2 regions of the Clostridioides sp. LIBA-6822 genome follow, and region 2 is predicted to be linked to the other one. Evidence: a T-box and tRNA genes for the amino acid it is inferred to sense, from the RefSeq annotation. Region 2 holds a T-box; the other holds one or more tRNA genes.

Region 1 (4,293 bases), 640 kb from region 2:
TGGAAATAATGCAGGGCATACATTAGTTGTGGAAGGTAAGAAGTATGCATTACATTTAATTCCATCAGGAGTATTAAATCCAAAAACAGTAAATATAATAGGAAATGGTATAGTATTTGACCCTAAAGGATTTTTAGAAGAATTGGAAATGTTTAAAGCGGATAATATAAGTACAGAAAATATAAAAATAAGTGATAGAGCCCATGTCATATTCCCATATCATAAAGAGCTAGATGCATTGTCAGAAGAAGCCAGAGGTGATTTAAAGATAGGTACAACAAAAAAAGGTATTGGACCTTGTTATATGGATAAAACAGAGAGATCTGGAATAAGAATATGTGATTTAATGGATAAAGATAAATTTGCTATAAAGTTAAAAGCTCAGATATATGCTAAAAATGAAATAGTTAAAAATATATATGGAAAAGAAGAATTATTTGATTTTGAAACTATATATAATGAATATATAGGATATGCAGAACAGATAAGAAAATATGTTGCAGATACGTCAGTTATTGTATATGATGCGGTAAGAGCAGGTAAAAAAGTATTATTTGAAGGAGCACAAGGAACTTTATTAGATTTAGATTTAGGAACATATCCATTTGTTACATCGTCTCATCCAACATCTGGTGGATTTGCAATTGGTGCAGGTATAGGGCCAAATATGATAAAAGATGTTGTTGGTATAGTAAAAGCATATACTACAAGAGTTGGAGAGGGACCATTTGTTACAGAACAAATAAATGAAATTGGTGATAAAATAAGAGAACAAGGTCATGAATTTGGAGTAACTACTGGTAGACCAAGAAGATGTGGATGGTTTGATGCAGTTATAGTTAAGTATGCAGCTAGGGTTAATGGTTTAACTAGTATCTCATTTATGTTACTAGATGTTTTAACTGGATTTGATAAGATAAAAGTTTGTACATCTTACAAAATGGGGGATAAAATAATAACAGATTTCCCAGCATCATTAGATGATTTAGCAAAATGTGAACCTATATATGAAGAATTAGACGGATGGAATGAAGATATAACTCAAGTAGATAATTTTGATAATCTTCCAGAAAATGCAAAGAAATATATAGCTAAAATAGAAGAGTTGGTCGGAGTGAGTGTAGACATGGTTTCTGTTGGGCCTAATAGAGCTCAAACAATAATAAGAAAAAATATATTTGCTTAATATTTTATTAAACAATTTAAGTTATGAATAATAAGGAAAGAGTATCTCAAAGTAATGATTATAGTTATTAGAGATACTCTTTTGTGTTAGATTTATATTAAATTTTTATTCAGTTAAAATTATTTATGTATATTCTATGTGTAATTAAAGTTGAATTTCTGTATTATAATTACATATTTTATTTAAAATACTTGTTGAAAATAGGTAGTTCAAGAGGATTTTAATTATATGCTAAAAAAATAAAAAAACTATTGACTAAAAATTGTATAGCAGTTATAATATAACTTGTGAGTGAAAGAAACGACGAAAAAAGTCGAAAAAATGTGGTCTATTAGCTCAGTCGGTAGAGCACCTGACTTTTAATCAGGGTGTCCCGCGTTCGAGTCGCGGATAGATCACCAAATTATGGCTCGTTGGTCAAGAGGTTAAGACACCGCCCTTTCACGGCGGTAACAGGGGTTCAATTCCCCTACGAGTCACCAGTATGGGACTATAGCTCAGCTGGGAGAGCACCTGCCTTACAAGCAGGGGGTCACAGGTTCGAGCCCTGTTAGTCCCACCATTTTTGAATTAGAGATGAATACTAGATTATATGCTGGTGTGGCTCAACGGTAGAGCAGCTGACTTGTAATCAGCAGGTTGTAGGTTCGATTCCTATCACCAGCTCCACAAAGTACATAAATTCAAATTAATATAATTTTCTATGTTACAGGATACTTTTAAGTATCTTTTTTTGATTGAAAAATTAAATTTAATTACAATAAAGTATTAAGTTATTTGTAATGATATAATTTTAAGATTAAAATTTAGAATCTTTTTAGAATAGTATTATATAATCTGATAAGTTTACAATATTGATAAATTACAAGTAATATAAAGAATTAGATGTATTAAAAATACTTTAGAAGTGTACTTATAGCAGAGAGATTAGTTTCTTTAGTATAAGTTTTAAACAGAGAAGCAAGTTTGTTCTTACCTCTCTATTTAAAAATAAAAAAATGTTTTTTAAGGGCTATTTTATTTAAATCTTTCCCATCTCAAATCATCACCAGTAAATTCTAAAATCCTAAATTTGTCTAAAATTCTAGAAAGAGTTCTTTGAGTATAAGTGTTTCCTATTTGGGATGGTGTTAAGTTGGTTGAGATAATAATTTTTTTACCAGTAACTAGTCTTGTGTTTACAATGTTGAAGATTTCTCCACTAGTAAAAGAGTTATTAAGTTCAGTACCAAGGTCATCTATTATTAATAAATCACAATCAAACAAGTTTTTATAATTATCTTCACTTATCTGATTATTTGTGTCTCTTCTAAATTTATAGTCTTCAAGAATATCTAATATTCTAAAAGAAGTTTGATAGATTACAACATTTCCTTTGTCCAATAATTCCTTTGCAATACAATTGCACATATATGTTTTTCCCAGTCCAGTAGAACCATAAAACAGTAAATTTTCATCATTATCTTTCTTGAAATCATGAACAAAATTTTCGCAGATACTTAAATTATTTAGCATATTTTCTCTAGGAGATATTTCTCCATTAGAACCTTTCTTAGGAGAAAATATATTCAAGTTAAAATTCGAAAAATTTTCCTGACTTAAAATCCTATCTAAATTAGACATTTTATAAGCTTCATTTACAATTTCTTGTTTAAGACAAGAGCATTTTTCACCATTAGGTAAAAAACCTTTGTCTTTACAAGAAGCACATTGAAACTTTATTTCTAGATAATCAAGAGGTATGTTATTTTCAACTAAAAGTTCTTCTTTCTTTACCTTTAAAGATTCTATAGTATCTTTAGATTTATTCACAATTTCATCTTTAGACTTAGGATTTAAAAGTACTGTTCTAGCTAAGCTAAGGCCTATTTTAGAAATCTCATCATCTATAGATTTTATTTCCGGAATTCTATTATATACCTCATTTTTTCTATTTTCTAATAAGAGTTCGTTATTATCTCTTTTCTTATCGTATTTAGCAAGTATTTTTCTTATTTTATCTTCATTCATTTAATCACCTACTTAAACTTTTCTTTTTGACTTTTTTTAATAATCTCATCGAGTTCATCAGAGGTATACTGAGTGAATGTTTCGTTGAAATTATGAAACTTAGTTTTCTTGTAAGTATTGTTGTTTTGAGTAGTATTAATCTGCTTCTTATTAATATTCTCCTTAACTATACGTTCTTCCTCTTTTTGCTTTAAATCATTTAAATTTTTTATATTTTTTTCATTCCAATTTTTAACTATACCATTTATATAAGATATACTTGGGTTTGAAATATTTTTAGACTTAGAACAGGCATTTATTATCAAGTCCATATCCATATCAAATTTATCAAACCAACTGTCCATAAGTTCTTTTTCTGACTTTGATGGTTGTCTTGAAAATCCTAACTCATTGAAAATGGTTTTATATAAAATATATCTCTCACTTCTAACTAAAAAGCTGTCTTCAACATCTTTTGGTGTATATAAATTTGAATCATACCAATTCCTGATAATACCCTCAATGTATTTAACTGGTTTTGATGTACCTGTTTTATCTTTGACGTATTCATAAGCACAAAGTATCATATCAGGGCTCATATTGTATTTATTCATTATATCCATAATACTTATTTTTTCACTTGGGTCGAGATATCTGCCAACTATTTTATTTATGGAATTGAACATTTTTCTAATACTTGGATTTTCAGAAGTAGATACAACTTGATCTGTATTAGATTTTATAGATGAATTATTACCTAATATATTCTCAATATAGAAATTTTTTAAATCTAAAAATTCTATTGAATAATTAAAACTATCAAATTCTCCATTGTCATGTATTTTTATAATCTTCTTTTCCTCCCAAAATTTCCAAGCAGATAACACATCAGACAAAGGTATATTTAGGTTTTTGGCTATTGAATTATTGTCGAACTTAGGATTAGAAGTAATATCACATGCTTGTCTATAACCCAAAAGATAAACTTTTACGTATAACCCGTCCGCCATTGGCATAAATATATCTATAAAGATATTGGGAATAGTGATTTCACCTAAATCTATTTCATTGCTTTCTTTGAAAAACATTTTATCACCTCAGATTAAATTATATCATTT
Region 2 (4,293 bases):
CTAGTATGATAATAAGTATAATGAAAGAGAAACTTTTAAAAGAATACATTCTAAAATGCTATGGGCGTACATATCCTGAAGATAAAAATAATATATACATATATTCACTAAACATATTTGCTAAAAAAGAGATTTTTATGAGAGAAACAGTATTTACAAGGGTGAGAAATTATATAGAGGAAAATGATTTTATAAATGTAGAAGGTTTTATCAGATTTAGAATGAGAGAATTTATGAAATATATTTCTGCTATAGGTGATATTGCAGTTGAGGAGTATTTAATAAAGAAAGACCAAGATGAGTTTATAAGAGTTTTAAAATACTTTATAGATACTCAAGAAGAAAAGATTGATTTGCTAAAAGTTCATATAATGGAAGATAATACATTTATTTTATACGATAAAAATGGAAACAAAATAGACAGTATAGATGATGAAGAAATCATAAATATGGTAATAAGAGAGAATTTAAACTACGAGGACTTTTTAATAAGTACCTTATTAACCTTATGCCCTAAAAAAATAGAAATATTAGATTTATTAAATAATAATTGTTCAAAAGAAATTATAGATACTGTAGAGGCAATTTTTGAAAATAAAGTTAGTATAATTATGGAGAATTAGGAGCTAAAGATATAAAACTAAAAAAATTCTTTTTAAATAGACACAAAAGACTTATAATTGTATATAAAGCTATAATATAGCTAGAGCTATTAACTATAAAAAACATCGACTGATTAAATGTAATATAGCTGACAAATATACAATTGATAAGGAGAAATTTTATAATGGATAATTTAATTAGGATACTGATATTAGCTGTTATTGGTGGATTTATAGGTTACGTTACAAATGTAGTTGCTATAAGACTAATATTTAGACCAATAGAGCCTATTAAAATACCTCTTTTAAATATAGAAATAGTAGGACTTATACCAAAGAGAAGAGCAGAAATAGCAGCAAATGTAGGAGAAATAATTCAAGAAGAATTTCTTTCTATGGACGAAATACTTGCAAATATCATTACTGACGAAGATAAGGAAGAAGTTGTAAGATACATAAAAGCAAGGGTAAAAATTATAATACATGAGAAAGTCTCATTTATACCGAGTGGCATAAAAAACATGATACAAGACTATCTAGGAGAGATAATTGAGTCTGAAGTTAAACAAAGTATAGATGAATTGAGTAAAAATATAATAAATAAAGCAAATGAACGTATAGATATACAAAAAATGGTCGAAGATAAGATTAATGAACTAGATTTATATGAATTAGAAGAGATAATAATAAGAATAGCTAAAAAAGAATTAAAGCATATAGAATTTTTAGGTCTTGTTTTAGGTTTTTTAATAGGTATAGTTCAAGGTTTGGTTACTATATTTATTTAAATATACAATAATTAGCTATTGTATTTAAGTATACAAAAACTAAAAATTAACTTCAATAATAATTAATTTTAGTATTTATCTAGTCATATCTATCATGCATGTAGATATATTTTAAAAATTTAAAATTGGTGAAAATATTATAATATAACTATAAATCAAAAGATTAAACTAATATAAAAATATTAGAATATTGATTTGCAGTTGATTAAGATGAAAAATAATGGGTAATTATTATATTACATTAATGTTGATTGATGTATAAGTATCTGTTATAATGAAAATATATTAAAAATTATAGCGTTGAAGAGGAAGAGTAGATTAGAAACCATTCTCAGAGAATTTGGGTCTATGGCTGAGAGCCCATGTAACAGGTCTATTTGAAAACTACCTTGGAGCTGAGTTTATTAGCAGTATTTGTATTTATACTATATGTGAAAGTGCTCGGGTGACGACCTTATAGTCATCAAGAGGGTTGTATATACTTGTATACACCAACTTGGGTGGAACCGCGAATTAATATCGTCCCAAACATATTTGGGGCGATTTTTTATTACAAAAAATCTAAAAATTATTTCAATAAGGAGGAAAAAACAATGATTAAAGTTGCTTTAAAAGATGGCTCAATAAAAGAATTTGAAAGTGCTATTTCTGTTATGGATGTAGCAAAATCCATTAGCGAAGGATTAGCTAGAAATGTGGTAGCAGCATCTGTGAACGGAGAGGTTGTAGGTATGGACCACATTATAGATACTGATTGTGACTTAAATTTATTTAAGTTTGAAGATAAAGAAGGTAAAGAAGTTTTTAGACATACATCAGCACATATATTAGCTCAAGCTATAAAGAGACTTTACCCAGAAGCAAAACTTGCTATAGGACCAAGTATAGAAAATGGATTCTACTATGATATAGATTTAGACCATAGATTAGTTCCAGAAGATTTAGAAAAAATAGAAGCTGAAATGAAAAAAATAGCTAAAGAAGATTTAAAAATAGAAAGATTTGAACTTCCTAGAAATGAAGCTTTAGAGCTTATGAAAAAACAAGGGGAAGACTATAAGGTAGAACTTATATCTGATTTACCTGAAAGTGAAATAATATCTTTCTACAAGCAAGGTGATTTTACTGATTTATGTAGAGGACCACATTTACCATCTACTAAAAAAGTTAAAGCTGTTAAATTACAAAGTGTTGCAGGTGCATACTGGCGTGGCGACGAAAAAAATAAGATGCTTCAAAGAATCTATGGAACTTCTTTTGAGAAAAACAAAGACTTAGAAGAGTACTTACATTTATTAGAAGAAGCTAAAAAGAGAGACCATAGAAAATTAGGTAAAGAATTAGGATTATTTATGATACCTGAAGAAGGTCCTGGATTCCCTATGTTTTTACCAAAAGGTATGGAACTTAAAAATGAATTATTAAAATTCTGGAGAGAAATACACAGAAAAGCTGGATATATTGAAATAGAATCTCCTATTATATTAAATAGAAAATTATGGGAGACTTCAGGTCACTGGTATCATTACAAAGAAAATATGTATACAGTTAAAATAGATGATGAAGATTATGCTATAAAACCTATGAACTGTCCTGGAGGATTAATTTACTATAATTCTCAATTACACTCATATAGAGATTTCCCAATGAGAGTTGCAGAGCTTGGTAGAGTTCATAGACATGAGTTATCTGGTGCATTACAAGGATTAATGAGAGTTAGAGCATTTACTCAAGACGATTCACATATATTCATGTTACCAGAGCAAATAAAGGATGAGATAAAAGGAGTAGCTAACCTAATAGATGGTATCTACAAAACTTTTGGATTTGAATATAACTTAGAGTTATCTACAAGACCAGAAGATTCTATGGGAAGCGAAGAAGAGTGGGAAGCAGCAGAAAATGGATTAAGAGAAGCTTTAGAAGAACTAGGTCTACCATATACTATAAATGAAGGTGATGGTGCATTCTATGGTCCTAAGATAGACTTCCATCTAAAAGACTGTTTAGGAAGAACTTGGCAATGTGGTACTATCCAATTAGATATGCAACTTCCAAGACAATTTGATAATACTTATATCGGACAAGATGGTGAAAAACATAGACCAGTTATGATTCATAGAGTTGCTTTTGGTAGTATAGAAAGATTTATAGGTATATTGATAGAGCATTATGCTGGTAAATTCCCAGTTTGGTTATCTCCAACTCAAGTTAAGATACTTCCTATATCTGATAAATTTATGGATTATGCAAATGAAGTTAAGAAAGAGTTATTTGATAAGGGTATAAGAGTTGAATTAGATGATAGAGCTGAAAAAATCGGATTTAAGATAAGAGAAGCTCAACTTGAAAAAGTTCCATACATGTTAATAGTAGGAGAAAAAGAAGTAGAGGAGAATAATGTTTCTGTTAGATCAAGAGATAAAGGTGAAATAGGTAGCATTAAATTAGATGAATTTATAGCTAGTATTTCAAAAGAAATTGAATCAAGAGAAAGTATTATTCAAAACTAATATTTAAGATATTGATAGATAATATAAGTTTAATCTATATGTTGATAGATATAAATTAAACTTATGAAAAAATAAATATAATTAGGGGTACAGTTAGTCATATTTTATGATAGTGTACCTCTAATTTTTTTGCTGTAAGCTAAATTAATATTTATATGTATGTTGATTTAATGATGTATAAAAGATGCTTAAATAATATATCTATAAAGGTTAATTTAAAGTTGTATAAAATAGGTTTAATTAATATACCTATAAGTGTTAATTTAAAGTTGTATAAAATAGGTTTAATTAAAACTGCTGATTCTTTGAGAATAGATGCATATAAAGGATATGTTGAGATTATATGTAAATAGATTGGATTTAGTAGAGTATTATAGGTGAGACGTGTAC

What was found. The T-box of region 2 lies ahead of thrS (threonine--tRNA ligase). A T-box ahead of a tRNA ligase gene usually reads a tRNA of that ligase, here a tRNA-Thr.
Region 1: it has a tRNA-Thr gene. The T-box ahead of thrS (threonine--tRNA ligase) is inferred to sense a tRNA for this amino acid. The anticodon was not compared.

What each region holds. Positions count from the first base shown of each region.
Region 1 covers NZ_CP196995.1:4,320,871-4,325,163, reverse strand. The annotation lists gene ACTG48_RS20550 (adenylosuccinate synthase) at 1-1,186, shown strand, start outside; tRNA gene ACTG48_RS20545 (tRNA-Lys) at 1,512-1,587, shown strand; tRNA gene ACTG48_RS20540 (tRNA-Glu) at 1,594-1,668, shown strand; tRNA gene ACTG48_RS20535 (tRNA-Val) at 1,673-1,748, shown strand; tRNA gene ACTG48_RS20530 (tRNA-Thr) at 1,781-1,855, shown strand; gene ACTG48_RS20525 (ATP-binding protein) at 2,204-3,196, opposite strand; gene ACTG48_RS20520 (DnaD domain protein) at 3,205-4,263, opposite strand.
Region 2 covers NZ_CP196995.1:611,517-615,809, forward strand. The annotation lists gene ACTG48_RS03180 (putative sporulation protein YtxC) at 1-623, shown strand, start outside; gene ACTG48_RS03185 (DUF445 domain-containing protein) at 788-1,390, shown strand; T-box leader at 1,682-1,920, shown strand; gene thrS (threonine--tRNA ligase) at 1,984-3,903, shown strand; gene ACTG48_RS03195 (hypothetical protein) at 4,059-4,256, shown strand.